4 regions of the Alkalihalobacillus sp. R86527 genome follow, and region 1 is predicted to be linked to each of the others. Evidence: predicted binding sites of a transcription regulator. Region 1 holds the regulator's gene; each other region holds the start of a gene.
The links. Region 1 encodes Rex, which represses fermentation and respiration genes when NADH is low (regulators of the CRP and FNR family bind a similar motif). Its sites were predicted from a motif close to TTGTGAAATATTTCACAA; they were not measured.
Positions count from the first base shown of each region.

Region 2: SJY16_RS12050 (cytochrome ubiquinol oxidase subunit I) is a predicted target of Rex. The motif match lies at 5,032-5,049, and genes of this name have one in related genera.
Region 3: qoxA (cytochrome aa3 quinol oxidase subunit II) is a predicted target of Rex. The motif match lies at 6,087-6,104, and genes of this name have one in related genera.
Region 4: SJY16_RS02135 (AtpZ/AtpI family protein) is a predicted target of Rex. The motif match lies at 2,962-2,979, and genes of this name have one in related genera.

Region 1 is NZ_JAXHBW010000001.1:3,738,332-3,745,770, reverse strand. It holds gene abc-f (ribosomal protection-like ABC-F family protein) at 1-1,414, opposite strand, end outside; gene moaC (cyclic pyranopterin monophosphate synthase MoaC) at 1,644-2,126, shown strand; gene SJY16_RS19565 (redox-sensing transcriptional repressor Rex) at 2,170-2,808, shown strand; gene SJY16_RS19560 (twin-arginine translocase TatA/TatE family subunit) at 2,837-3,022, shown strand; gene tatC (twin-arginine translocase subunit TatC) at 3,043-3,816, shown strand; gene SJY16_RS19550 (YdiK family protein) at 3,857-4,081, opposite strand; gene SJY16_RS19545 (CPBP family intramembrane glutamic endopeptidase) at 4,078-4,788, opposite strand; gene groES (co-chaperone GroES) at 5,130-5,417, shown strand; gene groL (chaperonin GroEL) at 5,466-7,109, shown strand.
Region 2 is NZ_JAXHBW010000001.1:2,357,313-2,364,751, forward strand. It holds gene rnjA (ribonuclease J1) at 1-1,441, shown strand, start outside; gene SJY16_RS12040 (potassium channel family protein) at 1,772-2,437, opposite strand; gene SJY16_RS12045 (cytochrome d ubiquinol oxidase subunit II) at 2,538-3,554, opposite strand; gene SJY16_RS12050 (cytochrome ubiquinol oxidase subunit I) at 3,580-4,917, opposite strand; gene SJY16_RS12055 (ABC transporter ATP-binding protein) at 5,089-6,891, opposite strand; gene SJY16_RS12060 (ABC transporter ATP-binding protein) at 6,911-7,439, opposite strand, start outside.
Region 3 is NZ_JAXHBW010000001.1:252,154-259,592, reverse strand. It holds gene SJY16_RS01370 (helix-turn-helix domain-containing protein) at 1-405, shown strand, start outside; gene SJY16_RS01365 (GNAT family N-acetyltransferase) at 451-1,626, opposite strand; gene SJY16_RS01360 (spore morphogenesis/germination protein YwcE) at 1,805-2,086, shown strand; gene qoxD (cytochrome aa3 quinol oxidase subunit IV) at 2,129-2,440, opposite strand; gene qoxC (cytochrome aa3 quinol oxidase subunit III) at 2,442-3,050, opposite strand; gene qoxB (cytochrome aa3 quinol oxidase subunit I) at 3,065-4,996, opposite strand; gene qoxA (cytochrome aa3 quinol oxidase subunit II) at 5,014-5,952, opposite strand; gene SJY16_RS01335 (SDR family NAD(P)-dependent oxidoreductase) at 6,311-7,150, shown strand; gene SJY16_RS01330 (LacI family DNA-binding transcriptional regulator) at 7,358-7,439, opposite strand, start outside.
Region 4 is NZ_JAXHBW010000001.1:396,331-403,769, forward strand. It holds gene SJY16_RS02120 (TIGR01440 family protein) at 1-110, shown strand, start outside; gene SJY16_RS02125 (serine hydroxymethyltransferase) at 247-1,494, shown strand; gene upp (uracil phosphoribosyltransferase) at 1,790-2,419, shown strand; gene SJY16_RS02135 (AtpZ/AtpI family protein) at 3,120-3,308, shown strand; gene SJY16_RS02140 (ATP synthase subunit I) at 3,309-3,677, shown strand; gene atpB (F0F1 ATP synthase subunit A) at 3,697-4,410, shown strand; gene atpE (F0F1 ATP synthase subunit C) at 4,481-4,693, shown strand; gene atpF (F0F1 ATP synthase subunit B) at 4,804-5,319, shown strand; gene SJY16_RS02160 (F0F1 ATP synthase subunit delta) at 5,316-5,870, shown strand; gene atpA (F0F1 ATP synthase subunit alpha) at 5,890-7,398, shown strand.

The DNA.
Region 1 (7,439 bases):
CGAGTATAAGAAGGTTTGACTTTTGCATCATCAGTTTTGATAGTGCAAGTCTTCCTTTTTCTCCACCGCTAAGTTCGGAAACAATCTTTAATACATCGTCCCCACTAAAAAGGAACCGGCCAAGTACGGCACGAATATCTTTTTCATCTGTTAAAGGGAAGTCATCCCATAATTCGTTAAGAACCGTTTTGTTAGATGTGAGGTTCGTTTGCTCCTGATCATAGAATCCAATCTTCACATTACTTCCGAAATTAATATTCCCATCCAATCGTGTTTTACCAGAGACGATAGCCTGAAGAAGAGTTGATTTACCAATACCGTTCGGACCAACAAGAGCGACGCTTTCTTGGCGCTTCAAGTCGAATGTAAGCTGATCATTGATCACCGAACCAGGATAGCCGATCGATAAGTCTCTCACACTCAACACATCGTTACCTGTTTGCTTATCAATCGCAAACGAAATGTTCGCTGACTTCTCGTCACTCTTTGGTTTATCGACTCGTTCCATGCGTTCAAGCTGTTTCCTTCTACTTTGGGCTCGTTTGGTCGTCGAAGCACGAACGATGTTCTTTTGAACAAAGTCTTCTAGCTTGGCGATCTCCTTCTGTTGTTTCTCGAACTCTTTTAATTGCTGTTCGTACCGACGATCTTTCTCTTCTAAATAGAAACTATAGTTTCCTTCAAATCGCTCTGCGCGGTTTCGAGAAATTTCGTAAACTTTGTTCACGATTTTATCGAGAAAGTATCGGTCGTGTGAAACGATAAGAATTGCACCAGAGTAGCCTGTGAGATAGCCTTCAAGCCACGTAAGTGTCTGGATGTCCAGGTGGTTTGTAGGCTCATCGAGTATAAGGAGTTCTGGTTTCGTTAATAGCAGTTTCCCTAGCGCAAGGCGGGTTTTCTGACCACCACTGAGGGTAGAAATAGGCGTACTATAATCGAAGTCTTTGAAATTAAGACCGTGAAGGACTGTTCGAATGTCTGCTTCGTATTTATAGCCACCTTTATCTTTGAAAGAGACCTGTAGCTGGTCGTATTCTTTCATGATACGCTGGTATTCCTGTTCATCTTCATAGATCGCTGGATTGCCCATCTTTTCTTCGTAACGACGAAGTTCTTTTTCCATATCACGAAGTTGTTCAAAGACGCTAAGCATTTCATCCCAGATCGACAAATTTGATTCTAGGCCAGTGTCCTGAGCCATGTAACCAATCCGTACGTCTTTTGGTTTAATGATATCTCCTGAATCATATGATAGTTGCCCGGTAATGAGCTTAAGAAGAGTAGACTTACCAGCACCGTTTCTACCAACAAGCGCTACGCGGTCTCTCGATTGTACTTCTAACTTAATATTAGATAAAATAGGGTCAGCACCAAATGATTTTGATACGCCATTTACTTGTAGTGCAATCATTGCTTGTTCACCTCAAATTCTCTCTTCTGGTTGTATGATTTAATCGCAATTGTAGTCGATAACGTTCCTTTTAGTTTATCGTAGTGAGGACAGGGTGGGCAACTAAAGGAATGTTCATTAAATGGTAATAAAAATTCTTGTTAAAAAACAGCAAAAAGGATAGAAATGGTGTATAGTCACAAGTAGCAGCATTTTAACCTTCTATCATCTATAGAAGAAAGGGGCAGCCATGAGTTCATTTACTCATTTTAATGAAGAAGGCCGAGCACAGATGGTCGATATAACAGAGAAAACTCCGACTGCTCGAACAGCGGTTGCTAAGACGAGCGTGCAGGTTAGTGAAGAAATATATTCCGGTATTAAAGAAGGTAATATGAAGAAAGGCGATGTGCTTCAAGTCGCTCAAATTGCCGGGATTATGGCAGCAAAAAAAACGTCTGATCTCATCCCCATGTGTCATCCGATAGCGCTTTCTGGCGTTGACCTTCATTTCGACTGGGAAAGTAGTTCTTCCACTTATGAGCTTACCATTGAAGCTCATGTGAAAACAAAAGGAAGTACTGGAGTAGAAATGGAAGCGCTGACGGCAGCAACAGCGGCGGCATTAACGGTGTATGATATGTGCAAAGCGTTGGATAAAGGCATCGTTATCGGGGAAACCTATCTCCTTACGAAAACCGGGGGGAAAAGCGGGGATTACAAGCGCGAGTAGTACAACCATATATTGAGCGCGGAGATCAATGTGGAGGGTGTTTATGGATATTGATCAAACAAAAATTCCGCAAGCGACAGCAAAACGACTGCCGCTCTATTATCGCTATTTAAAGAATCTTAGTGCATCTGGTAAACAGCGGGTAAGTTCTGCTGAATTGAGTGATGCTATAAAGGTAGATTCCGCTACGATACGAAGAGATTTCAGTTATTTTGGTGCTCTTGGTAAGAAAGGTTATGGGTATAACGTTCATTATTTGTTATCTTTCTTTAGTAAGACGTTAGATCAAGACGAAACGACACGGGTCGCTCTAATAGGAGTCGGTAACCTTGGAACGGCGTTTCTTCACTACAATTTCATCAAGAATAACAACACGAAGATCGAATTAGCATTTGATGCGGATACCACTAAAGTGAACCAAGAAATTGGTGGTATTCCGATATACCATATAGATGATTTACAGGAACAAGTGAAAAAGAACGACATCTCTGTCGTCATACTTACGGTGCCAGTCAATGCTGCTCAGTCAATTGCTGATCAGATGGACGAGGCTGGTATAAAAGGTATTTTGAACTTTACGCCAGCACGTTTGACTGTTCCAGATCATATTCGAGTGCATCATATAGACCTGGCAGTTGAACTGCAGGCTCTCGTATACTTCATGAAACATTATCCAGTTTAAAACTATCAATCATAAGGAGGTGACACGCATGGGAATGGGTGGCGCAAGTATCGCTCTAGTTGCAGTTGTTGCTTTGATCATTTTTGGACCAAAGAAACTACCTGAGCTTGGTAAAGCAGCAGGTAATACACTTCGTGAGTTCAAGAATGCAACAAAAGGGCTCGCAGATGATGACGACGATGATACAAACGATAAGAAAAAAAACGAACAGTAATCGGTTAGGACGGATAAGGAATGGATGAACAAAAACAATCCATCTATGATCACATAGAAGAATTAAGGAAACGAATCATCATTACAGTCGTCGTCTTAATTCTCTCCTTTATTGCGGGATTATTTATTGCAAAGCCGGTCATTGTGTTTCTACAACATGCTCCTGAAGCACAAGGAATACCGATGAACGCTTTTACATTAACGGACCCGTTAAAGGTTTATTTCAGCTTTGCGTTCCTGATTGCTTTCATTATGACATCGCCCATCGCTCTTTATCAGCTGTGGGCTTTTGTTTCGCCGGGACTTTTTGAAAATGAACGAAAAGTAACGTTGTCTTATATTCCAGCAGTCTTTGTCTTATTTCTTGGAGGCATCTCATTTTCATATTTCGTCCTGTTTCCTTTTGTCATTGACTTTGTAGGAAACCTGGCAGAAAGCCTTAACATTCAGGAAATGTACGGCGCAAATCAATACTTTACCTTCTTGTTTCAATTAACGTTACCATTTGGCTTCGTGTTTCAGCTGCCTGTGATTGTTCTTTTCTTTACAAGGTTAGGGATGTTAAATCCAGCTATGCTTGTCCAAATCAGGAGATATGCGTACTTTGGGTTACTCGTCATCGCAGGTATGATCACACCGCCTGAAATTATTTCACACCTGATGGTTTCGGTACCGCTCTTCTTGCTATATGAATTCAGTATTCTCGTATCTCGTTACGGCTATCGAAAGAGGCTACAAGCTGAGGCGAAGCGTCAGCTGGAGGAAGCGGAAGCAGAGCAGAATTCCGATCAATAAAACAGAAAATGTAGATAACCAAAAAAGCGATAGGGTAGCCCTATCGCTTTTTATTTTGATCTTTTTTCTTTAATTGATTGATTTTCTTTTTTAGTAAAAAGAAGCGGATGGAGTAGACGAAGTCCACTGTTGCAAGCACCATCAATATAATCGTCCAAAAGCTCCACATGTCAGCATCAGAACGAGCGCTTTGAATTGCAAGGTAAGTGAAGATCGAACCTAGCCCAGCGTAGAAAAACCCCATTAGAGTTGGTGAAAATCTCATGTTAGTAGTCCTCCAATAAATGATTGCATTTGTTCAACTTGTTTTTGTAGGTCTGCTATATCATCAGCATAAAAAACGTTTATTAGTACAACGATTGTGTTCATCGTCATATGCGCGATAATCGGTACGATCAAACGCTTCGTTTTCACGTAAAGAAAAGCAAACGTAAGACCCATCGCTGTATAAACGAGGATGTGATCGAAATCCAAATGAATGGCAGCAAATACAACAGAACTTGCGATTCCAGCAATCCAGAAGTTAAAACGAGTATATAATGCTCCGAAAATAACTTTTCTAAAAACGATCTCTTCAAGAATCGGTCCAATAATGGAGATGACGATGATGAAGATTGGTGTTGCTTTCGCTACATCCATTAACATTTCGGTATTTTCTGATCCAGGGTCGATTCCGAGTACATTGACCTCAATCATGGCTGCAATGATTTGAGCACAGTATGCCATGAAGACACCAAGAATACTCCAGCTTACCGCTTGCCCTGCTGAAACGCGGGTAGAGCGCTCGAATGGAACGTCTGGTGTGGAGCGAAGAAGGAACAGCATCACAATGAGTGCACCTAGAAAGCTGACAACCGAATAACTTACGATTGGATTCGGAATATCAAAGTATTGAAATAGCTTAGCACCCGGGTATCCAGATAACTGCATCACGATATAGGTCATTAAAATAGTCCAGTAATGTTTCGCCAAGAAGCATGACTCCTTTTTGTGGTTTGCATGCCTAGTTATAGGCATTTTGCATACTTGTATTAGTTTAACACATTTATGATTGGGAATGCCTTTTATAAGGGTCTTCGATAAGGAACTACAGCAGAAGAGGGAATGTTCAGAAAAGTAGTTCATAAGTCTTATCTTTTCAATAAAACAAGTTGATAAATAAAGGAATGCAAATTTTCTGTGAAAAAAAACAACTTTACTACTTGCAAAAGAATAGCAAAATATTTTATTATATACATGTGTTAGCACTCGCTGATGTCGAGTGCTAACAGAACGATACTAACCATAAATATCCACTGAGGAGGGTGTTTGAGTTGTTAAAGCCTTTAGGTGATCGCGTAGTAGTAGAACCAATTCAATTAGAAGAAAAAACGTCTAGCGGAATCGTACTTCCTGATTCTGCAAAAGAAAAGCCACAAGAAGGTCGCATTGTATCTGTAGGTAGCGGTGCATTGACTGATTCGGGCGAGCGTGTAGCTCTTGAAGTTTCAGAAGGCGATGCTGTTATTTACAGTAAGTATGCTGGCACAGAAGTAAAATATGACGGAAAAGAATATTTGATTCTTCGTGAGAACGATATTCTTGCAGTTGTAAGCAAGTAATAAAACCATTCAAATACAATAAGAACTACATAAATTGGAGGGTAACAAATGGCTAAAGATATTAAGTTTAGTGAAGAAGCCCGTCGCTCAATGCTTCGCGGTGTTGATTCTCTTGCAAACGCAGTAAAAGTTACACTCGGTCCAAAAGGACGTAACGTGGTACTTGAGAAGAAGTTCGGTTCTCCTCTTATCACAAATGATGGCGTAACAATCGCGAAAGAAATTGAACTTGAAGATGCATTCGAAAACATGGGTGCTAAGCTTGTAGCAGAAGTAGCAAGCAAGACGAACGACGTTGCTGGTGACGGTACAACAACTGCAACAGTTCTTGCACAAGCGATGGTTCGTGAAGGACTTAAGAACGTTGCTTCCGGTGCTAACCCAATGGTTATCCGTAAAGGAATCGAAAAAGCAACGAAAGCGGCTGTAGCAGAGCTTCAGAAAATTTCTAAGCCGATCGAAGGCAAAGAGTCAATCGCACAGGTTGCGTCGATCTCTGCTGCTGACGAAGAAGTAGGTCAATTGATTGCTGAAGCAATGGAGCGCGTTGGAAACGACGGCGTTATCACTGTTGAAGAATCAAAAGGATTTGCTACTGAGCTTGAAGTAGTAGAAGGTATGCAGTTCGACCGCGGATATGCATCTCCATATATGGTTACAGACTCCGATAAGATGGAAGCTGTTCTAGAAGATCCATATATCCTTATCACTGATAAGAAGATCGCAAGCATTCAAGATGTACTACCAGTACTTGAGCAAGTTGTTCAGCAAGGTAAACCACTTCTTATGATTGCTGAAGACGTTGAAGGTGAAGCTCTTGCAACACTCGTTGTGAACAAGCTTCGTGGAACGTTCAACGCAGTAGCTGTTAAAGCTCCTGGCTTCGGTGACCGTCGTAAAGCAATGCTTGAAGACATTGGTACCCTAACTGGTGCTGAAGTGATCACTGAAGATCTTGGTCTAGATCTTAAACAAGCAAACATCACTCAGCTTGGCCGCGCTTCTAAAGTTGTTGTAACGAAAGAAAACACAACAATCGTTGAAGGTTCTGGCGAAACTGACAAGATCGCTGCTCGTGTTAACCAAATCAAAGCTCAGCTAGAAGAAACAACGTCTGAGTTCGATAAGGAAAAGCTTCAGGAGCGTCTTGCTAAACTTGCTGGCGGCGTAGCTGTCATCAAAGTTGGTGCTGCAACTGAAACGGAATTGAAAGAACGTAAACTACGCATCGAGGATGCTCTTAACTCAACTCGCGCTGCAGTTGAAGAAGGAATCGTATCCGGTGGTGGTACTGCTCTCGTTAACGTTGTGAAGGCAGTTCAAGCTGTTGAAGCATCTGGCGACGAAGCAACAGGCGTTAAGATCGTTCTTCGCGCACTAGAAGAGCCAATCCGTCAGATCTCTCACAACGCTGGTCTTGAAGGATCTGTCGTTGTTGAGCGCCTGAAAGGCGAGAAGATCGGTATCGGCTTCAACGCTCTTACTGGTGAGTGGGTAAACATGGTAGACGCTGGTATCGTTGACCCTACAAAAGTTACACGTTCAGCTCTACAAAATGCTGCATCTGTATCTGCTATGCTTCTTACGACTGAAGCTGTTATCGCTGATAAGCCTGAGGAAAACGAAGGCGGCGGTGGCATGCCTGACATGAGCGGCATGGGCGGTATGGGTGGAATGGGCGGCATGATGTAATAACGCCCAAAACCCTTTAGTGAAGGGGTTTAATACCTTATGTAATCCGTGATTGACATACTTTTTGTCATTCAAAAAATAAAATATCCTATTTTAGTTAGCCTCTCATTAGTTCACTGAACTTTTGAGAGGTTTTTTCATTTATTATTTTCTATGGGCTAAACCCAATTGGTGCCATAATGGTGTTTATTTTGATTTTAAGAAAAGCACTTTCCTTGGTTTGATGTAGGTTTAGGCTAATAACTTTTGGAATGATTGTTAAAAGTGAGCAGGACGATTATCTCGAAATTGAGTCTTCAAGTATAGGGCAGGATTGTTGAATAACAAAAA
Region 2 (7,439 bases), 1.4 Mb from region 1:
CGAAGACCATATCGGCGGTATTCCATACTTACTTCGTGAACTTAACGTTCCGATTTTCGGTGGTAAGCTTGCATTAGGATTTATTCGCAACAAACTTGAAGAACACGGTCTACTAAGAGGGGCTTCCCTTAACGAAATCACAGAAGACGACATTATTAAATTCAGAAAAACGTCAGTTGCGTTCTTCAGAACAACACACAGTATTCCAGATTCATTCGGTGTTGTTGTCAAAACACCACCAGGTAACATCGTACACACAGGAGATTTCAAATTTGACTTTACTCCAGTAGGTGAACCAGCAAACCTTACGAAAATGGCTGAGATCGGTAAAGAAGGCGTTCTTGCTCTCCTTTCTGACTCAACAAACAGTGAAGTCCCTGGCTTTACAATGTCTGAAAGCCGCGTTGGTGAAACAATTCAAGATATCTTTAGAAAAGTTGATGGTCGTGTAATCTTCGCGACGTTCGCATCTAACATTCATCGACTTCAACAAGTTGTAGAAGCTGCGGTAGCGAACGGACGTAAGGTAGCTGTATTCGGACGTAGTATGGAAGCAAATATCACGATTGGACAAGAACTCGGTTATATTCGTGCGCCTAAGGATACATTTATTGACGCACACCAAATTAATCGCCTTCCAGAAAACCAGGTAACAATCCTATGTACTGGAAGCCAGGGTGAACCGATGGCAGCTCTTTCTAGAATTGCTAACGCTACTCACCGTCAAATTCAAATCATCCCTGGTGACACGGTGGTCTTCTCTTCCTCACCTATCCCTGGGAATCAGGTGAGCGTATCGAGAATCATCAACCAACTTTCTCGTGCTGGAGCTGACGTGATTCATCACAAACTTAGTGATATTCACACTTCTGGACACGGTGGTCAGGATGAGCAGAAATTAATGCTTCGTCTCATTAAGCCGAAATTCTTTATGCCTATTCACGGTGAATATAGAATGCTTAAAATGCATACGAAGCTTGCGCAAGACTGTGGCATTCCACAAGATAACTCTTTCATCATGGATAACGGTGAAGTCCTTGCTCTTAGCGAAAATGAAGCTTCAATCAGTGGTAAGATTCCATCTGGTTCTGTTTATGTAGATGGTAAAGGTATCGGTGATATTGGTAACATCGTGCTACGTGACCGTAAGATTCTTTCTGAAGAAGGTCTTGTTATCGTAGTTGTCAGCATCAACATGAAAGAATTCAAAATCCTTTCAGGTCCTGACATCATCTCTCGTGGCTTCGTATACATGAGAGAATCAGGCGATCTAATCAATGACGCTCAAGATCTTCTATCGAAGCATCTTAATGGCGTAATGGAAAAGCGTACAAGTCAGTGGTCTGAGATCAAAAACGAAATCACAGATACTCTTGCACCATTCTTATATGAGAAAACAAAACGTCGTCCAATGATCCTACCGATCATCATGGAGATCTAATAAACGAGAATGCCCACCTGTCATCTGACAAGTGGGCATTTTTTTGTTTTTAGATATGTAGTATGTATGGTGCTTCCCATGCCGTAGGAGCTTGAACACCCCTTGCTTTCCTGTGGACGAACGCCCGAGCCTCAAAGCGGATAACACCATTCCGCTCCGAGTCTCGAACGCCCGTTGGACCACGGGAGTCAAGGGGTGTTCACTCCTACTGGAAACATTTAATACGAAATTAAACTTTCCGTACTATTAGGTTGACTACTATTAATTCACTTCTCGGATAAATAAAGGCCCACCTGTAGCTTAACAGCTTAACAGGCGGGCCTTTCTGATCTAATCTCTATTAAGTAACTGACGCTCTAAACGGTTGATATCTTGATCTGAACCGATCACGATCAAAATATCCCCTTTGTAGATCTTCTGATCTGCTTGAGGTGAAACGATGATATCATCACCATTCTTAATCGCGACGATATTAGCACCGTATTTGGCACGAATATCTAATTCAATAATTGTTTTATTGTCCATTCTTGAGTTTGCAATCAGTTCGACGATACTGTGCTCATCAGAAAGCTCTAAATAATCAAGTACGCTATTTGAGATGATATTATGAGCAATTCTCATCCCCATATCTCGTTCTGGATGGACGATTTTATCAGCACCGATTTTGTTCAATACTTTTTCGTGGTAATCATTTTGAGCTTTTACAGTGATATTACTAACGCCTAGCTCTTTCAGAATCAATGTTGTCAAAATACTTGATTGAATATTATCTCCGATCGCCACAATTACGTGATCGAAATTTCGAATACCTAAGTTTTTAAGTACGCTCTCATCCGTTGAATCTGCGATAACAGCGTGCGTTGCTACGGAGGAAAATTCATTAACTTTGTCCTCATCCATATCAATTGCGAGAACTTCCATCCCCTGTTGACTCAATGATTTGCATATACTACCACCAAAACGGCCTAATCCAATAACTGCAAATTGTTTTTTCAACGTACACTCCTCCTACTTATCTCGGAAAGAAACGTGCCAGCTGTACGCTGCCACGTAATTCTATCCTATCACGATGTACACCCGTGTCAATAAGATCTCTTTATGACTTATTTCCTTTTACATATTCTGCATCAAAGAGGAACAACCTCATCAATAGAAAGAGTGAAGGAACAAGCAAACATAATCCTGCTACGAATGCGATGACAAGGTAAACCCCCATCGTCTCGTTCGTATAACCGGAATAAATTGTAATATAATCATATAGAATCCACGGAAGGTGTGAAACTCCATAGCCAAAGAAGGCAAAAAAGAACTGTAGCATTACGAATATAAAAGCTGTTCCGTACCTTTTCTTATGAAAAATAAGGTATGTTGCAGCTAAAAAGCAAAACAGCGATGCAATAAAGAGCCACGCGTAGTCGAGAGTACTCGCGAAATGCTCAGGATTATGTTGTTGTAGAGCAACGAATACCATAATACTAGCAAGAATCGTAGGCGCGCTCCAAAACAGAGCATACTTTCTTAAAAGCTCGAGTGCTGGTGTATCATTTGCTCTACTCGCATAGAACGTTAGAAATGCAGCACTAATGAATAATACAGAAACGATAGCCAGTATAACTACAGACCAAGAATAAAAGCTTGAGAAAAGCTCACCGGCAAGGAACCTGACGTTCCCATCCACTTCCTCAATAAAGCCACCTTCAGATAAGGTAAGTGCCGTTGAGAGCGAAGCGGGAATCAATAGCCCTGTTACACCATACAGAAACGTATACACTTTACTTTTCTTCGCACCATAGTTTCCAAACGCATAGAATGATCCTCGTATTGCTAACAGTATAATTGCTATACTTCCAGGCACGAGCAATGCTGTACCGAAATAATAGGCCGTATCTGGAAAGAACCCAATTAAGCCAACAAAAAAGAAAACGAAAAATACGTTTGTGACTTCCCATACGGGAGATAAATACCTGCTAATGATTCGATTAATAATGTGCTCCCTTCCAGTAAGCTCACCATAATAGGCGAAAAAACCAGCACCGAAATCGATTGACGCAGTTATCAAATAGCCATATAGAAAAATCCACAAAACCGTGATTCCTAGTAATTGAATATCCATTCTATCACCCCTCTTTCCCTTTCACTTATCTAGCTTTTGCTATTTCTTCAAGTTCGTTTTCAGCTGGATTTGAATGAAACATTTTTCGAAGAACAGTGACACAAAGCGTTCCGAGTACGATATATAATAATAGGAACAGAATCAGCATCAGGCCTACATGATCTGATGTTGTTGCTGCATGACCCGTACGGAGGATATCCCATAGTATCCAAGGCTGACGTCCAACTTCAGAGAAAATCCACCCAAATTCAATCGCAAGCACTGAAAGGGGGCCTGCAAGAACGATGAGCCACAGAAGCCACCTATTATTAGGATTGAATCGCTTGAATCGTAAAGCAATCATGAAGAAAAACGTCAATGCTGCTAAGAACATTCCGATTCCAACCATTCCATCAAACAGATAATGAATAAAGAGTGGTGGTGTTTCATCCTCTGGCACTTGATCTAAGCCCATTACTTCTGCATTCGGGTTACCATGCGCCAGAATACTCAAGAAATTAGGTAGTACAAGACCATACTTCACCTCTTCATTTTCTTCGTCCAGTATTCCTCCAACAATTAAACCAGCATTGCCACTGGTCTCAAAATGCCACTCAGCTGCTGCAAGCTTTTCAGGCTGGTACTCTGCAAGAAACTTACCAGCGAAATCTCCGACCATTGCTGTTCCGATCGCAAAAATAAAACCTGCCGTCATTGTAAGCTTGAGTGCTTTCTTGTAATACGTACCATTCTTCCCTTTCAATATCTTGAAAGCTGTAATGGCTGCAAGCACGATCGCTGAAGTAAGGTATGCTGACATCACGACGTGACCTACCTTTGTCGGTGTTGCAGGGTTAAACATCGCAACGAGTGGTTCGATATCTGTTAATACACCATCGACCATCGTGAACCCTTGTGGTGCATTCATAAACGCATTCACTGTCGAGATGAAGACCGCTGACATTGTTGAACCAATTACGACTGGAATTGAAATCAACCAGTGGTAGATCGGCTTTTTAAAGCGATCCCATGTATATAAATAAATCCCTAGAAAGATTGCTTCAAAGAAAAAAGCAAACGTTTCTAAAAATAATGGCAAACTAATAACTTGACCTGCAAGCTGCATGAAATTCGGCCATAGAAGTGAAAGTTGTAATCCGATAGCTGTTCCTGTTACGACTCCTACGGCAACCGTAACAACAAAGCCTCTTGACCAACGCCTTGCTAGTAACGTGTAGTAAGGATCATTGCGTTTAATTCCAATCCATTCGGCTAAACTGATAAGCAAAGGTACTCCGACACCGAGGGTTGCAAATATAATATGAAACCCTAGTGTTAGGCTTGTTAAAAGCCTGCTTAGCATCACTGAATCCATTTCCACCATCTTCATCCCCTTTAATCACTCAAAATCTTGTTACTATTCTTCCCTTATCACCTTGATCAAAAACAAACAAACGTATGAAGTGTTCTACACTTCTATTATGACTCAACCGAGACTTTGTGACAAGTATCACAAACTATCAATAAAATAAGAAGCCCATAATGGGCTTCTCTATTATCCTACATCCATCATATTAAATTGCGACTTTACTAATTCGTAATAAGTTCCGCCTTTACTCATCAGTTCGTTATGGTTACCTTGTTCTAGAATTCTACCATGATCTAGAACAATAATATTGTCCGCCCCACGGATTGTCGATAATCGATGAGCAATCATGATAGCTGTTCTACCTTCAAGTACAACATTAAGCGCGTTTTGAATCTTCAATTCTGTCTCTGTATCGATACTTGCTGTTGCTTCATCAAGAATAAGGATTCTCGGATCTGCTAAGAGCGCTCGTGCGAAGGATAATAATTGTCGCTCACCTACCGAAAGAACGTTCCCTCTCTCTTCGACCTCTGTTTCGAATCCGTTACTCAGGCGCTTAATAAATTGATCAGCTCCAACCGCTTTTGCCGATTCAATAACCTCATCGTCAGTAGCATCCGGCCTTCCGAAGCGTATGTTTTCCATAATCGTTCCTGAGAAGATGAAAGTATCCTGAAGCACTACACTAACTTGCTGGCGTAGACTATCTAATTTGACGTCTCTTAAGTCGACCCCATCGATCTTAACCGAACCTTTCGTTGGGTCATAGAATCTACTGATTAGATTGGCGATCGTTGATTTACCCGATCCAGTATGCCCAACAAGTGCAACGGTTTCTCCTGCATTCATCTTCAAACTCATTTGATGAAGAGCTTTTCGCTTCTCATCATATGAAAACTCTACGTCCTCAAACGTTATTTCACCTTTTATCTCTTTAAACTCAAGCGCATTCTTTTTCTCTGGTACATTTGGTTTTTCATCAAGGAATTCAAATATTCTCTCGGATGAAGCCATCGCTACTAGAAGCTGATTGTATACTTGCCCTAATCTTGAGATTGGTTCCCAGAACATCCCTAGATAAAAAGCAAACGTAACAAACACACCATAATCAAGACCATTCTGAATTAAATAGACGCCGAACCATATTAATATTGCTGTTCCAATCGCATTTGACATCTCAACGAACGGACGGAACATTGCACTTTTCTTCGTTGCGTCCTTCCAGCTCGAATACGTCTCATGGTTTACACCTTCAAAAAAGTCCATGTTTTCTTTTTCTTGTGTGTAAGACTGCGTGACTCGAACACCTTGAATGCTCTCATTTAAATGAGAGTTTAATTTCGCTTGTTTAATTCTAACTTGTTGCCATGACCTTCTAATTCTTCTCCGTAGTCTTGTTGAAATCAAGAACATGAGTGGAAGAATAATCATGATTGCAAGCGTTAATTGTGGACTTAAAATAAACATGATAACAAGGATACCAAGCAAGAGTACGATATCCATCAAGAGATTAATGACACCATTCGTAAAGAGCTCTTGCATAGAGTTAACATCATTTATTATCCTTACTAGAATCGACCCGGCAGAACGTTTATCAAAAAAGCCGTGTGAGAGCTTCTGAATGTGTTTAAAAAGCCCTTGCCTGATGTCATAGATGATGTATTGTCCAAGCTGATTCGTCCATTTGATACGGTACGTGTTCGAAACCCATGAAATTAAATACAGCACTCCTATTCCGATGATCAACTGTATTAATAGGTTTTCATCTTTATTTTTGATCGCATGATCAAAAAGTAATACCCCGATAAAAATCGGCACGATCAATCGGACTGCTGTTGAGATAAGCATTGTAATGATTGCTTTTGGAAGTAGGCTCTTCTTGTATGGTTCCATGTATCCGAGAAGCCTCGTCATTTGCTTCCAATTAAACTGCTTTTCTATTGCTGAATCCTGAGAATAATGAAATCGTTGTCTACGATTTTGTTTCATTACGCTTCTTCCCCTCCTTTCAAACCGTCTGTCTCTCCATGATTTCTTTTTGATCTTGATATTGAATATCATAGATACCTCGATAGTAGCCTTGCTTTTTGATTAACTCATTATGATTCCCACGCTCAACTATTTCTCCTTTATTCAATACGAGAATTTCATCAGCATGCTTTAAGGAAGAGATTCTGTGCGCGATGATGAACGTTGTTCTACCCTTCATGACTTCCTCAAAAGCTTTTTGGATCTTAACCTCAGTTTGCATGTCAACTGCGCTTGTTGCATCATCAAGAATCAAAATGCTCGGGTTCGTCAAAATAGCCCTAGCGATTGCGATTCTTTGCTTTTGACCTCCTGAAAGCCCCATTCCTCGTTCGCCTAGCACCGTGTCATACCCTTCAGGTAACTCCATGATAAATTCATGTGCTTGTGCGCGCTTCGCTGCATCCTCAATCTTTTCAAATGAAACATCCGGGTCTCCATAAGCAATGTTATCTCTTATCGTTGAGGAAAATAGGAATGTTTCCTGTAGAACAACCCCAATATTCCTT
Region 3 (7,439 bases), 3.5 Mb from region 1:
AATAGTAAAGGCATCGTTTTTTTATTATCTGAAGAACACACACTGGCTATCGCGTTATATACTGAATTAATCGAACAACACAGTAAACTTAAACGCGTACGCGATCATACAGTTAAAATTCGTTTATATTACAATCTCGCGAAAGCGCTCAGTTACCATAACGATATCCAAAGGTCGATATCGATTTGTAATAAGGGCATTGCGTATTGTATCTCAACCAACAGCATGTATTTATTTGGGCAATTGTATTTCCAAGTCGGCTATAATTACCACCTTAAAGGCGCAGAAAAAGAATCGCTTCAGTATTTCAAGAAAGCACACAGCATCTTCGATTTACAACAGCAACATGAGTTCAAAGCCCATATAGAAAAGGAATTTCTTACAAAACACAGTCTATCGATCTAGTGATTGAAATGAAATACAGGCGGTTTTCTAAACCGCCTGCTAATTTTAAAAGAAGTCCATGAAATTTGTTTCCTTATTGGTTATGATCTTTTTAAGTAAGGACAAGTCTTGTTCTGAACCTTCAATCAAGCCTGATTCATAAAGAAATTCTGGTGATTGATACCCCGTTAGTACTGCTGTCAATGTATTGATATTACATCGAAGGCCGCGCTTTGGTGGGTGAGTACAAGAGCTAGTTTGAGAGTTAGCCTGGAACACCTTCACCTCATGTGGTGCGATATGAAACGTTCCGTTATTCCATGCAGCGTGTTCATCATGTATGTGCATAAAGAGAGATTCTCCCTCGTCCAACATGAATGGATAGTTGATAAGGAAGTTTTCCACGTCCACAATCCTAGCCATGAAGTATGCTTCCACTTCGCTTTTGACTTTAGGGTTTTGAAGTAAATACGGAAGCTGATCTCCTTCATTCGTTAATATGGTCCCTCCATCAATCATCGAATCGTGTTGACATAAGTAATTCCATAGACCTTTTCGAGCATCTCCATCTAAAGCAACGAATTCTTCCACTTCAAGGTTTCGTTCTTTCACTTTGTAATAAACGTATCCCGACAGTTTACCATCACTATTTTGATAGGTCGCAAACAGGTCGCCTTCTGAATAAACGCGGTTCTTCCACCAGTATTCATCTCGTTTGAGCATGCCATTGAATTTATTTGCGAAGGCTTCATAGATTGGATTCAGTTGTTCGAATACATCCTCTAAGCGAATCCTTCGAACTTTTCCACTAGCTGGAGTAAGCTGCACGAAATCCTCTTTCTTTAGCGTGAGCTTTTTCCAATTACTAAGAATCTCCCAACCAAATTTACGATAAAAACCAATGCTAAAAGGATGAAGAAATGAAATCGTTTGACCATTCTCTTTCATCTCTGATAATGAATGGCGAAGCAACTTCGCAACTTTCCCACCCCTTCTATACTCTGGGTAAGTCGCCACAGATGCAATGCCTCCCATCGAAAATCGCGTTCCTGCAATCCACGTATGTAAATCGATGATGTGGAGCTTTGCGGCTAAATTACCATCTTCAAAATCTCCCCATACAGCATGCTCACTGTAGGCTTTCAACCTTTTCTCTACATCTTCTTTCGGCACATCATATTGAAATGCATATTCTGAAAGACGAAGCGCATCAATCATTTCATCTTCATGAAGTTTCCTCATCGTTTCTCCCTCCATTCTATAAACTAACTAATCCTATTAAAGATTCCACGTGTCTTTAATATGTGTAGAATTTTCGAACTTTTGTGGTATACTAATTGTAACAAAACATTCACAAATAAATCTTAAGTTTGTCACAAAATACGATTTTGAAAGCGGTATCAAATAAGGAGTGGATTTCATGGATGTCTTTATGGTTTATCTTTTTGTTATTACAGCTACACCACTATTTCTCTGGAAAGAATATAGAAAGCTTGCTTATCTACACACCCCATTTATAATAGCTAGTTGGGCTCTTCTCATTTTTTACATCGGTGGAGGAATGACGCCAGCTGCTCATACAATCTTCATTACACTATTTGTCATTAATGTTTTGTTTGCACATTTAGCAGCATTTCTACTTTTTGCATTACCGATTATCCGTGAACGTGCAGCTGCAAAAAAAGTTTCTTCTATGGAATAATAAATAAAACCGTTCACCTCTAATGGTGAACGGTTTTTGGCTTTACATATGACTCATACCAAATGACATAACCCAGATTGTACCGACCACGACTGCAATCGCGATGAACAGGGCATATAAAATAGTACCAGTTTGGATCTTGCTGTCTTCACTCTCCGTCATATGCATGAACATAAGTAGCTGGATTGTCGCCTGAATAAGAGCCAGACCAACCACGACTGCTACTATCATGGTATTGCTTAATCCAGATTCAAAACCAACCCAAAGTGCAAACAATGTCAGAATGATTGAAAGAGCAAAACCAATGACGTGACTCCATGGGAAATGGCTGTGAGTTTGCTCGTTGTTAGCCATCTTACATCACCATCCCTAGTAAATATACGGCTGTGAAAATAAAGATCCATACAACATCAAGGAAGTGCCAGTAAAGACTTGAAATGAATACTTTCCTTGACGTGTCGGGGGTTAAGCCGCGTTGTTTTAACTGAATCAATATGAGAGAGATCCAAGCGATCCCCATTGCAACGTGGGCACCGTGCGTACCAGTCAGTACGAAGAATGCTGACCAGTAAGCGCTCGTTGTGAGTGCCGCACCTTCATGAATGTAATGAACGAATTCATAAATTTCAAAGCCAAGGAACGAAAGGCCAAGAGCAAGAGTAATCCCAATCCATAGGAAAACTCCTTTTAATGAATTGGCTCTCATATAATGAATTGCCAGTCCACAAGTAAAGCTACTTGTTAACAGCAAAAATGTTTCGATCAATACACCTTTTACTTCGAATAATTCTGTTGGTAATGGACCACCCGCTGTACGGCCATCTAATACAAAATAGGTCGCAAACAGCGTTGAGAAAAGCGCGATCTCTGCACCAAGAAAAATCCAGAAGCCGAGAATATTCAGACGACCAGTTTCCGACTGATATTCCAAAGGCGTATTTGGAGAATGTTCAACTGCATCCATTTGTCACGCCTCCTTTATTCGGTAGTCTGTTCATGTTTTTCTATTTCTTCTACGCTAACGTAGAAGCCTTTGTCATAATCGAAAGAACGAATAACCAACGTTGCAAGAACCCCGATCAGTCCCGCAATCGACATCCAGTGCCAAGAGAAAACCATACCGAAACCTGCGATAAAGAAGAACGTGCTCATGATGATCGGTACACCAGAGTTGCTTGGCATATGAATCGGTTTGTAAGGTTTCTTCTCTTTCGTTTTCCCTTCTTTCTTTGCAATCCAATAAGCATCATGTCCTTTTACTTCAGGTACGTGTGCAAAGTTGTAGAAAGGAACAGGTGCTGCAGTAGACCATTCAAGTGTTCTTCCATCCCAAGGATCCCCAGTTGTCTCACGTGGTGAGTAACGGAAGCTATAGTAGATGTTGTAAACAAGAATCAAGAATCCGATTCCCATCAGAACGCCACCCATAGTCGCTAGAACATTCAAACTCATCCATCCATCAGCAGCGCCATACGTGTAGACTCGACGCGGCATGCCTGCGAGTCCAAGGAAGTACATCGGGAAGAAACAAAGGTTAAATCCTGCTACGAAAATCCAGAACGTCCACTTTCCTAACTTCTCGTTCAATCGGTGGTTGAACATCTTAGGATACCAGAAGTGAAGGCCTGCAAAACAAGCATACACTGTACCTGAGATCAATACGTAGTGGAAGTGAGCGACAAGGAAGTACGTATTATGGTACTGGTAGTCAGCTGCAGCCATCGCAAGCATGACCCCTGTAACCCCACCAATAACAAAGTTTGGTATGAAGGCAAGCGACCACAGCATTGCTGTAGTAAACTTTATCCTTCCTTTATATAAAGTGAATAGCCAGTTGAATATCTTAACACCGGTCGGAACGGCAATTAACATCGTTGTGATGGAGAAGAACGAGTTAACTGCTCCACCGGCACCCATCGTAAAGAAGTGGTGCACCCATACAAGGAAGCTAAGTCCTGCGATGACAACCATCGAGTAAACCATCGCTTTATATCCGAATAGTGTTTTACGTGCAAATGTACTAATAATTTCAGAGAACATACCGAACGCTGGAAGGATAACGATATATACTTCAGGGTGTCCCCAAATCCAGAATAGGTTAGCCCATAGCATCGGCATACCACCGTCCATCAATGTGAAGAAATGACTTCCAAATAGGCGGTCAAATGTCATAAGAGCAAGAGCTACTGTTAGAACTGGGAAAGCAAATACGATAATTACACATGTAATCAAAGATGACCATGTAAAGATTGGCATCTGCATAAGCTTCATTCCAGGTGCTCTCATTTTGAGTATCGTGACTAGGAAGTTAATACCTGTTAACAGTGTACCGATACCTGCTATCTGTAAGCCGAGCAAGTAATAGTTCTGTCCTACACTCGGACTTAGCTCTAGTCCTGCTAGTGGAACATAGCTTGTCCATCCTGCAGAAGGAGAGCCTCCGATAACGAATGAAATATTAAACAGCATTGCTCCCATGAAGAATGTCCAGAAGCTTACTGCGTTAAGAAACGGATACGCAACGTCTCGAGCTCCAATTTGGAGAGGAATAACAACGTTCATCAAACCGATCAAGAACGGCATAGCCATGAAAATAATCATGATGGTACCGTGCGTTGTAAAGATTTCATTATAGTGAGTAGAGTCCAGGAATCCTGCATCTGGAACCGTGAGCTGCGCTCTCATCAAGAGGGCATCTACACCTCCACGAAATAGCATCAGAACGGCAGACATTACATACATAATTCCTAATTTCTTATGATCAACAGTCGTGAGCCACTCTGTCCATAGCCACTTCCACTTCTTGAAATATGTCAGAACAAATATAACACCGATCATCGTTAAAGCGATCGATACATCGGCACCATATATAAGTGGGTCACCTGTGACGAAAAATTCATCCCATTTCATGGTGTCTTCCTCCTTCCTTAATGCGACTCAGAGTGAGTGCCTTTATCTTCAGATTTTGAATGGTCATCGTGTTCACCATGTGAACCATGTGAGTTTTCTTCTTTATCCTCATCGAGTGGGAGGCCTTTACGTACCTTAGTTGCATATTCAGCATCCATCGCATGATTGACCCATTCAAGATGTGTTGAGGAGAATGTCATTTCATCTGAATGACCTTTTAACATCAACTCGTTGTATTTTTCTTGCGTTAATTCAGGTGCCTCTTGGGATTCTTCAACCCATTCAGCATACTCTTCTTCTGTTTCCGCTGTAACGGTAAACACCTGATCTGCGAAGCCTTCACCTGTGAAGTTAGAGTTTCGACCTCGATACTCCCCAGGCTCATCTGCTTGTAAGTAAAGTTCCGTCATCATTCCGGCCATCGTATATTCCTGACCACCTAATGATGGAATCCAGAATGAACCCATAGAATCAGCTGAAGCAAGCTTAAACAATATCGGGCGATCTTCTGGAATGTGGATATAGTTCACAGTTTCAATATCTTCTTCTGGGTAGCTAAACACCCATTTCCAATCTACTGATGTCGCATGAATAACAACAGGGTCTTTATGGGCTGTTGCTTCAGGAGGCTCTTCTAATGCATAGATTGTTTTAACGGTAGGAATTGCAAGAGCAATTAAAATGATAATAGGGATAACCGTCCAAACAATTTCAAGAAATATATTTCCTTCGATTTCTGGAGGTTCATATTCAGGGCCACTTTTCCGCTCTCTATATTTCACAAGAATTAGTGTGAATAGAACGAATACGACAACAACAATAAATAGCATTAACCCTATGGAGAATAGAATTAGATTTGCTTGTTGTTCCGCTACGGGTCCTTTTGGATCAAGCACAGTTAAGTTGCTACAACCGCTCAGAACTAAAACTGACATGAACATGACGAATGCTAGCATTGACTTTATTCGCTTCACCGCAAGGCCACCTTCCTTTCTTTCTCTATAGTAAAATCATAATTTCAACTTCTTAAAGATGCTTAATGATAGGGTTTTGCGTTGACAACTATTATTCTAGCAGGGGAAATAGAAAAATGTGATACACATCACAATGTGTCAAAAGTTGCTCAACTTTCTATCACTTTTTCGACACATTTCGTACATACTTTGGTCATATTTGTGGAAGATTTTAACCTCATTGACTAAAATAACGCTTACTAAAAACGCTATCTGTTTCGTGAGCAGAATCATTGAGTAACTGTATTTATTATTGGTACAGTTAGCGAGGAGTTAACTTGATTGTCGAAAGGAGATTAGGATGGATTTACAAATGAAGAATAAATTAGCCGTGGTAACAGGATCTACTTCTGGAATTGGAAAAGGAATTGCTGAAACGCTTTTAAAAGAAGGAGCAAAAGTCATCGTCAACGGCCGTAAACAGAAACGTGTAAATGGTATTGTCGATGAGCTATCTTCATATGGAGAGGTTTATGGAATCGCAGCAGACCTTTCGTTACAGGAAGAAAGTGAGTTATTTGTTGAAGAAGTTGAAAAGCATGGCGCAGTCGACATTCTTGTTAATAATATGGGCATGTTTGAAGTGAAACCGTTTGAACAAGTAACGGATGAAGAGTGGATGAATTATTTCCAAACGAATGTTATCAGTGCTGTAAGACTCACTCGTAACTTCCTTCCATCTATGCTTGAAAGGGATTCCGGTCGGGTATTGAACATTGCAAGTGAAGCTGGCGTGAAGCCCCTTACGCAAATGATCCCTTATTCCGTTTCAAAAGGTGCGATGATCAGCCTTTCTCGCGGATTAGCTGAAACAACAAAAGGTACGAATGTAACAGTTAATTCCGTTCTACCTGGGCCAACTTGGACAGAAGGTGTAGCAAGCTTCATGGAAGGAGCGGCTGAAGAAGAAAATAAAGATCTTGATCAATTTACGAGAGATTATTTCAAAGACAATGAACCAACTTCTCTTATCCAACGCTTTGCAACGATAGAAGAAGTAGCTAATACGGTTGCATACCTTGCATCTCCTCTTTCTTCAGCGATTAATGGCTCAGCTCAACGAGTTGAAGGCGGCATTATTCGCTCTATCTATCTAACTAATAAACAAGCCTGGTCTTTTGACCAGGCTCGTTCTATCTAAATCATTATATGATTGGAAATATTCCATTTCACAGCCCACTTAGTTAGCCCCCTAGCATGCTGTCTTTAAAACCAAGTAACCCTGATAGAGGAATGCGAGCGCTTTCAAACACTCGCTAACTTCTTGTATCAATTTCAAGTTAATTGTTCACTATGTGTGAACGATTCCACATCGGTAAAAAATAAATGATATCGCTTTCACTCGTTGCTATACACTATCTCTTTCAATAAGTCTATAACTTAGTTTGACTTTTTTTTCTTCCAAACTTTGCCCTTTCAACTGTTGTAAA
Region 4 (7,439 bases), 3.3 Mb from region 1:
GCAGGCATAAAGCAATAGGACATGCACATTTAACGATGGCGAGATCCCGTCCAAAACTTATTGGTGGTGAACGAGCTTCGTATCCTACTAAAAATGAGCATTGTTTTTAGGTGAAAAACCGAACATTTTCAATATTGTTTTATTTAATATACGGTATCGAAGATCTGTGATACAATGCAAGCGAGATTGATTCACGACTATTCAATTAAAGGATAGAAATATGTGTGAGATGGAAAGGGGATATCAATGCAACAACTAGCAAAGCATGATCAGGAGTTATTTCAGGCAATTCAAGACGAGCTAGGTAGACAACGTAGCAAAATTGAACTAATTGCATCAGAGAACTTTGTTTCAGAAGCTGTGATGAAGGCACAGGGGTCCGTTCTAACGAACAAGTATGCGGAAGGTTATCCAGGTCGCCGTTACTATGGTGGCTGTGAGTATGTAGACGTAGCTGAAAACATCGCAAGAGATCGAGCAAAGCAGTTATTTGGAGCAGACCATGCTAACGTCCAGCCACATTCAGGCGCACAAGCAAACATGGGCGTATACTTCACTGTCCTAGATCAAGGAGATACGGTCCTTGGTATGAACCTTTCACATGGAGGACATCTCACACATGGTAGTTCCGTTAACTTCAGTGGTGTTCAATATAATTTTGTGGATTACGGTGTAGATAAAGACTCACATCGCATCGATTATGATGATGTGCTTGAGAAAGCCAAAGAACATCGTCCGAAATTGATCGTTGCAGGCGCAAGTGCATATCCTCGAGAAATCGACTTCAAGCGTTTCCGTGAAATTGCTGATGAAGTTGATGCTTATTTGATGGTAGATATGGCACACATTGCTGGACTTGTAGCAACAGGACATCATCCTAACCCAGTTCCTTACGCTGATTTTGTAACGACAACCACTCACAAAACGCTTCGTGGCCCACGTGGTGGTATGATTCTTTGTAAAGAGGAATTTGCGAAGAAAATCGATAAGTCTATTTTCCCAGGTCTTCAAGGTGGTCCACTCATGCATGTGATCGCTGCAAAAGCAGTAGCATTCGGTGAGGCGTTATCGGAAGATTTCAAGCAATACTCAGAAAGTATTATTAAGAATGCTAGAAAACTAGCATCCTCTCTAGAGAAAGAGGGAATCAATCTTGTTTCTAATGGAACAGATAACCATCTTGTTTTATTAGACCTTCAGAGTCTTGAAATCACTGGTAAAGTGGCAGAGAAGGCATTGGATGATATCGGTATTACAACGAATAAAAACACGATTCCATTCGATCCGCAAAGTCCTTTTGTAACAAGTGGACTCCGTATCGGAACCGCTGCTGTCACATCACGAGGATTTGGTGAAACTGAAATGGAAGAAATCGCAAGCATCATGAGCGATGTTCTTCATAATATTGAAGATGAAAATGTATTGAAGAATGCAGAGCAGCGTGTTGTTGAACTAACAAATAAATTCCCAATGTATGAAGATCTTTCCTATTAATAGATGAAAGTCAGGGCGGATAAGCGTCCGAGAGCTGTCGAAACTGTTTCGACAGCTCTTTTTATACTCTAGTAAATCGGGCTAGTTAACCCCTGTAAGCAGAGGAAAACGAAGGTTAGCGGACGATCTGCGTAGCTTGGATGTGTAGTAGGAAGGTTAATTGCGTAATCCGTATTGCTCTCAATGAGTGTGAATATTTTATCATCTTAGAAAGCCTTGAATAAGTTATCGTTTTTCTGTAGAATTGCGAAGAAGATTGTGGAACGATATTAAATTGAGAAGGGGAGATTGTACAATGGGTAAAGTATACGTGTTTGATCATCCATTGATTCAGCATAAGCTTACATACATTCGAGACGAAAAAACAGGTACGAAGGAATTTCGTGAATTAGTTGATGAAGTTGCTGCTCTAATGGCGTATGAAATTACGAGAGAGCTTCCAACTGAGGAAGTTATGGTGAAGACTCCTGTAACAGAAGCTAAATCCAAAGTCCTTTCAGGTAAAAAACTTGGACTCGTTCCGATCTTAAGAGCCGGTCTCGGCATGACAGACGGAATTCTTAAGCTTATTCCTGCTGCAAAAGTAGGACACGTTGGACTTTACCGTGACCCTGAAACACTTCAACCGGTCGAGTACTATGTAAAGCTCCCTGCAGATATCGAAGAACGTGAATTTATTGTAATCGACCCGATGCTTGCTACTGGCGGATCAGCTGTTGAAGCAATCAATTCAATTAAGAAGCGCGGTGCACAAAACATTAAGATGATGTGCTTGATCGCGGCTCCAGAAGGTGTAGAACTTCTTCAAGAAGCGCATCCTGATGTAGATATTTTCATCGCTGGTCTCGATGAGAAATTGAACGAAAAAGGATATATTGTTCCAGGCTTAGGCGATGCTGGTGATCGTCTTTACGGAACGAAGTAATCGAAAACCTCTCCATTGTGGGGAGGTTTTTTAGTTTGATATTAGAATGTGGTGATTTCCGCTCCAGGAGGCTCGCTTTCCGCGGGGCGGGCGGTGAGCCTCCTCGGGGTCTCACCTGTCCCGCACATCCCGCAGGAGTCGAGCCTCCTTCCACTCCAATCACAGTTATTAAACTTCATTACAAAGCTAAATTAATCCAAAATCTTTTAAAACAGGATAGTGAAATGGATCAGTTACTGTTTACTTGATTCGTGGCAACAAGTCGGAGAGTACTGCTTAAATTCGTATCAATCTATCGGGACCCATACTATCCTCATACTTCAGACGTAGGGAGATTATAAAATTCTTAAAAGCTAACTCTCTCGATATAAGAACGATTTTTGTGTTAAAAAGTGTCCCATCCACATAAAATGTGAAAAAAAAGTGACAAAATGATTCGAGTTTATCCGCTAAATTTTACCTCTTTCACAGATAAGGTTTCGTAAAAGTCATGAAAGCGTTATAATCCTTGTGTATATGGGGATTATTGAGCTTGTTTGAATTTGTGAAATTCATCACACCATTTGCTTGAAACGGATTGACATGGTTGGATGCCTATTGTATCCTTACAAAGGGTATAGTGATAAGGTTTTCATCCGCACGGGAGCTACATTCCTCCCAAACTAACCTCAACAGTAAAGGGGCGCTTCATTTGAAGGCGATGGCACTCTACTCAACCATCCTGTCGTACCTTGTCGGATCAATACTCACAGGGATATTCCTCGGGAAATGGATGGACAGCCTTTTCGACACCTTTCCGCTTTTTCTTGTCATCGGACTCCTCTTAGGACTCGGTGGAGGAATATATGGACTGGTTCGTCTTCTACATAAGTTTACAGGGGAAGATTAAATGACAGAATATAAACAACATTTCCGCCGCTACTTACAATACACCCTGTATCTGCTCGCAATTTTCGTTATGGGTTGGGGAGTTACCTCAAGCAAAGCATTATTCCTCGGGTTAATACTAGGCACCATATTTAGTATATATAACCTATTCAACATGTTCCGTAAAATAAACCGACTTGGACAAGCTGCTGCAGAGGGGAAGAAACCAAAATCTCTCGGCTTCTTAACAAGGTTAGCTGTGGCAGGACTAGCTGTCGCCATCGCAACTCGGTATCCGGAACTGTTCAACTTGCTAGGTGTGGTAATTGGGTTAATGGTGACCTACATTATCATTCTCATAGATTCAATACTTCAAATACGCTTTAAGTAGGAAGAGAGGTGAAAAGCTGTTGGAACATAATGCACCTACAACTGAAGAAATTTTAGGCATTACTTTTAATCTTTCCAATGTACTCATGATCACGATTGCATCCGCTATCGTTTTCATCCTTGCAGTTGTAGCAACTCGCTCACTCGCAATGCGTCCAACTGGTCTGCAAAACTTTATCGAGTGGGTTATGGACTTTGTGAAAGGTCTTATCTCAAGCACCATGGACTGGCAAACAGGAGGACGATTCTTGTTTCTAGGGATGACGTTACTCATGTATATCTTCGTCTCGAATATGTTAGGTCTTCCATTCGCCATTTCATTGGGCGACACCTTATGGTGGAAGTCTCCAACTGCAGACCCGACGATTACGCTAACGCTAGCAACAATGGTCGTGGTGCTTACACACTATTATGGTGTGAAAATGAAAGGTGCAAAGGAATATGGTAAAGGGTTCTTTACCCCGATGAAATTCCTATTTCCTTTCAAGTTGATCGAGGAATTCTCAAACACATTGACACTTGGTCTTCGTCTTTACGGAAACATTTTTGCCGGTGAAATCTTGCTTGGACTCCTAGCTGGACTTGGAGCTGCAGGAGTCGGCGGAGCGCTTGGAGCCTTTCTTCCTATGCTCGCATGGCAAGGATTCAGTATCTTTGTCGGTACAATTCAGGCGTTTATCTTTGTAATGCTTACAATGGTTTACATGGCACACAAAGTGGCAGACGACCATTAAACAACAGTATTAATGAACTTTTCATTATATAAAAAATCTATTTTCATGAATAATAAGGAGGAAATTTAGCATGGGTTTAATCGCAGCTGCAATTGCAGTAGGTCTAGCGGCAGTAGGTGCCGGTATTGGTAACGGTCTTATCGTAGGACGTACAGTAGAGGGAATCGCTCGTCAACCAGAACTTAGAGGTACTCTTCAAACTACAATGTTTATCGGTATCGCACTAGTTGAGGCACTACCGATCATCGGTGTAGTAATCGCATTTATCGTAATGGGTCAATAATTACCTACGAAATTTCATAGGGAAATCGTAACGTTTCATGATGGCGGAGAAAGTTTCGAAATGAAACCTTCGCCATTCGTTTTGTATGATCTCTGAAGGGAGTGAACACGTTGTTCAACAGTCTAATTCTTGGAGCTGGCACTGGGATTCACGCTGGTGATATCCTTTATCAGCTTTTCGCATTTATCGTGCTTCTTGCTCTATTGAAAAAGTTCGCTTGGGGCCCGTTGATGGGTATCATGAAAGAACGAGAGCAGCATATCGCAAATGAAATCGAATCTGCTGAAAAGAACCGTAAAGAAGCTGAAGCTTACTTAAATGAACAGCGCGAAGAAATGAAGCGTGTTCGTCAAGAAGCGCAAACTATGCTTGAGAACCAAAAGCAAATGGCTGACCAAAAAGGTCAGGAAATGATTGAAGCAGCACGTCTCGAAGCTGAACGCTTGAAAGAAGCAGCATCAGCTGACATCGCTCGTGAACGCGAAACTGCTGTAGCATCACTGCGCGAGCAGGTTGCATCACTATCTGTCATGATCGCTTCCAAAGTTGTTGAGAAGGAACTGGACGAGCGTTCACAGCAGAAGCTGATCGATGATTACCTTTATCAGGCAGGCGGTCAGAAATGAGCAGGGACCTTGAAGTAATCGCAAAACGTTATGCTAACGCTCTTTTTGAAATTGCTCATGAGCAAGGAACAGTTGAGCGAGTGAAGCAAGAGCTTGCAGTCGTTAACGATGTATTCAAAGAAACTGACGACTTGATGGAAGTGTTCGCACATCCTAAATTTACAACGGCGCAGAAGAAAGACATCATCCAAAACAGTTTTGGAAAATCACTTTCCGCGCCAGTTTTAAACACGCTTCTCACTTTGGTTGAACGTGATCGTATTGCGATCGTTTTCGATCTCATCAACCACTACCATATGTTCGCAAATGAGCAGCAGCAAACAGCTGCAGCTAAAGTATATTCTGTAATGCCTCTTTCAGATGAGGAACAGAGCAAGATTTCTGCAGTTTTTGCAGAACGAGTAGGTAAGAAAACACTTCAAATCGAAAATGTGATCGATCCAACTTTGGTCGGTGGAATCAAAGTCCGTGTCGGCAATCGCATCTTCGATGGCAGTATTAGCGGTAAACTCAAACGCATGGAACGTAAATTAGTTTCAGCGAAAGGCTAGAAGATAGGGGTGAATATGCATGAGCATCAATGCTGAAGAAATCAGTACTCTGATAAAGCAACAAATCTCAGACTACCAAGCTGATATTAAAGTTGATGATGTAGGTACCGTTATCCAAATCGGTGATGGTATCGCTCGTGCCCACGGTCTTGATAACGTGATGGCAGGAGAACTAGTTGAATTTTCAAATGGTGTTATGGGTATGGCTCAGAACCTGGAAGAAAATAACGTAGGTATCATTATTCTCGGACCTTACACAGATATCCGTGAAGGTGACGAAGTTCGTCGTACTGGCCGTATTATGGAGGTTCCAGTTGGTGAAGAGCTTCTTGGCCGTGTCGTTAACCCTCTTGGACAGCCTGTTGATGGACAGGGTCCACTTGGTGCTACAAAAACACGACCAATTGAAAGTCCGGCTCCAGGTGTTATGGATCGTAAATCCGTACACGAGCCACTTCAAACAGGAATCAAAGCGATTGATTCTCTTATTCCAATCGGACGTGGACAGCGTGAGTTGATCATCGGTGACCGTCAGACTGGTAAGACATCAATTGCGATCGATACTATTCTTAACCAAAAAGATGAAGATATGATCTGTATCTATGTTGCAATCGGGCAAAAAGAATCTACGGTTCGTGGTGTTGTAGAAACACTTCGTAAGCAAGGTGCACTTGATTACACAATCGTTGTAACTGCATCTGCATCTCAGCCGGCTCCACTTCTTTTCCTTGCGCCATATGCAGGTGTAACGATGGGTGAAGACTTCATGTATAACGGCAAGCACGTTCTTGTTGTATACGATGACTTAACAAAGCAGGCTTCTTCATACCGTGAACTTTCCCTATTGCTACGTCGTCCTCCAGGTCGTGAAGCATATCCAGGGGATGTATTCTATGTTCACTCCCGCTTACTAGAGCGTGCAGCGAAGCTTAGTGATGCAAAAGGAGGCGGCTCACTAACAGCCCTTCCATTTATTGAAACGCAAGCTGGTGACGTATCAGCTTATATCCCAACAAACGTAATTTCCATCACTGATGGACAAATCTTCCTTCAATCTGACCTCTTCTTCTCGGGTGTACGTCCAGCGGTTAACGCAGGTCTTTCCGTATCCCGTGTTGGTGGATCTGCTCAGATTAAAGCGATGAAGAAGGTTGCGGGTACACTCCGTCTTGACCTTGCATCTTATCGTGAACTAGAAGCATTTGCTCAGTTCGGTTCTGACCTTGATAAAGCAACTCAGGCTAAACTGAACCGTGGTGCACGTACAGTTGAAGTACTGAAGCAGGGACTTAACAAGCCACTATCAGTAGAGAAGCAGGTTGCTATCCTTTACGCATTGACTCGTGGATTCCTTGATGACATTCCTGTTGAAGACATTCAGCGTTTCGAATCAGAAATGATGACTTGGATCGAACACAATAAGAAAGATCTTTTCAATACAATTCGTGAAACAAAAGCTCTTCCAGACGAAAAAGAATTCAACGGTGCAATCGAAGAATTCAAAAAGAGCTTCGCAGTTTCTGAATAAGAGGGATGCGGCGGAAACGCCGCGGCCAGCTTAAAAGGTGG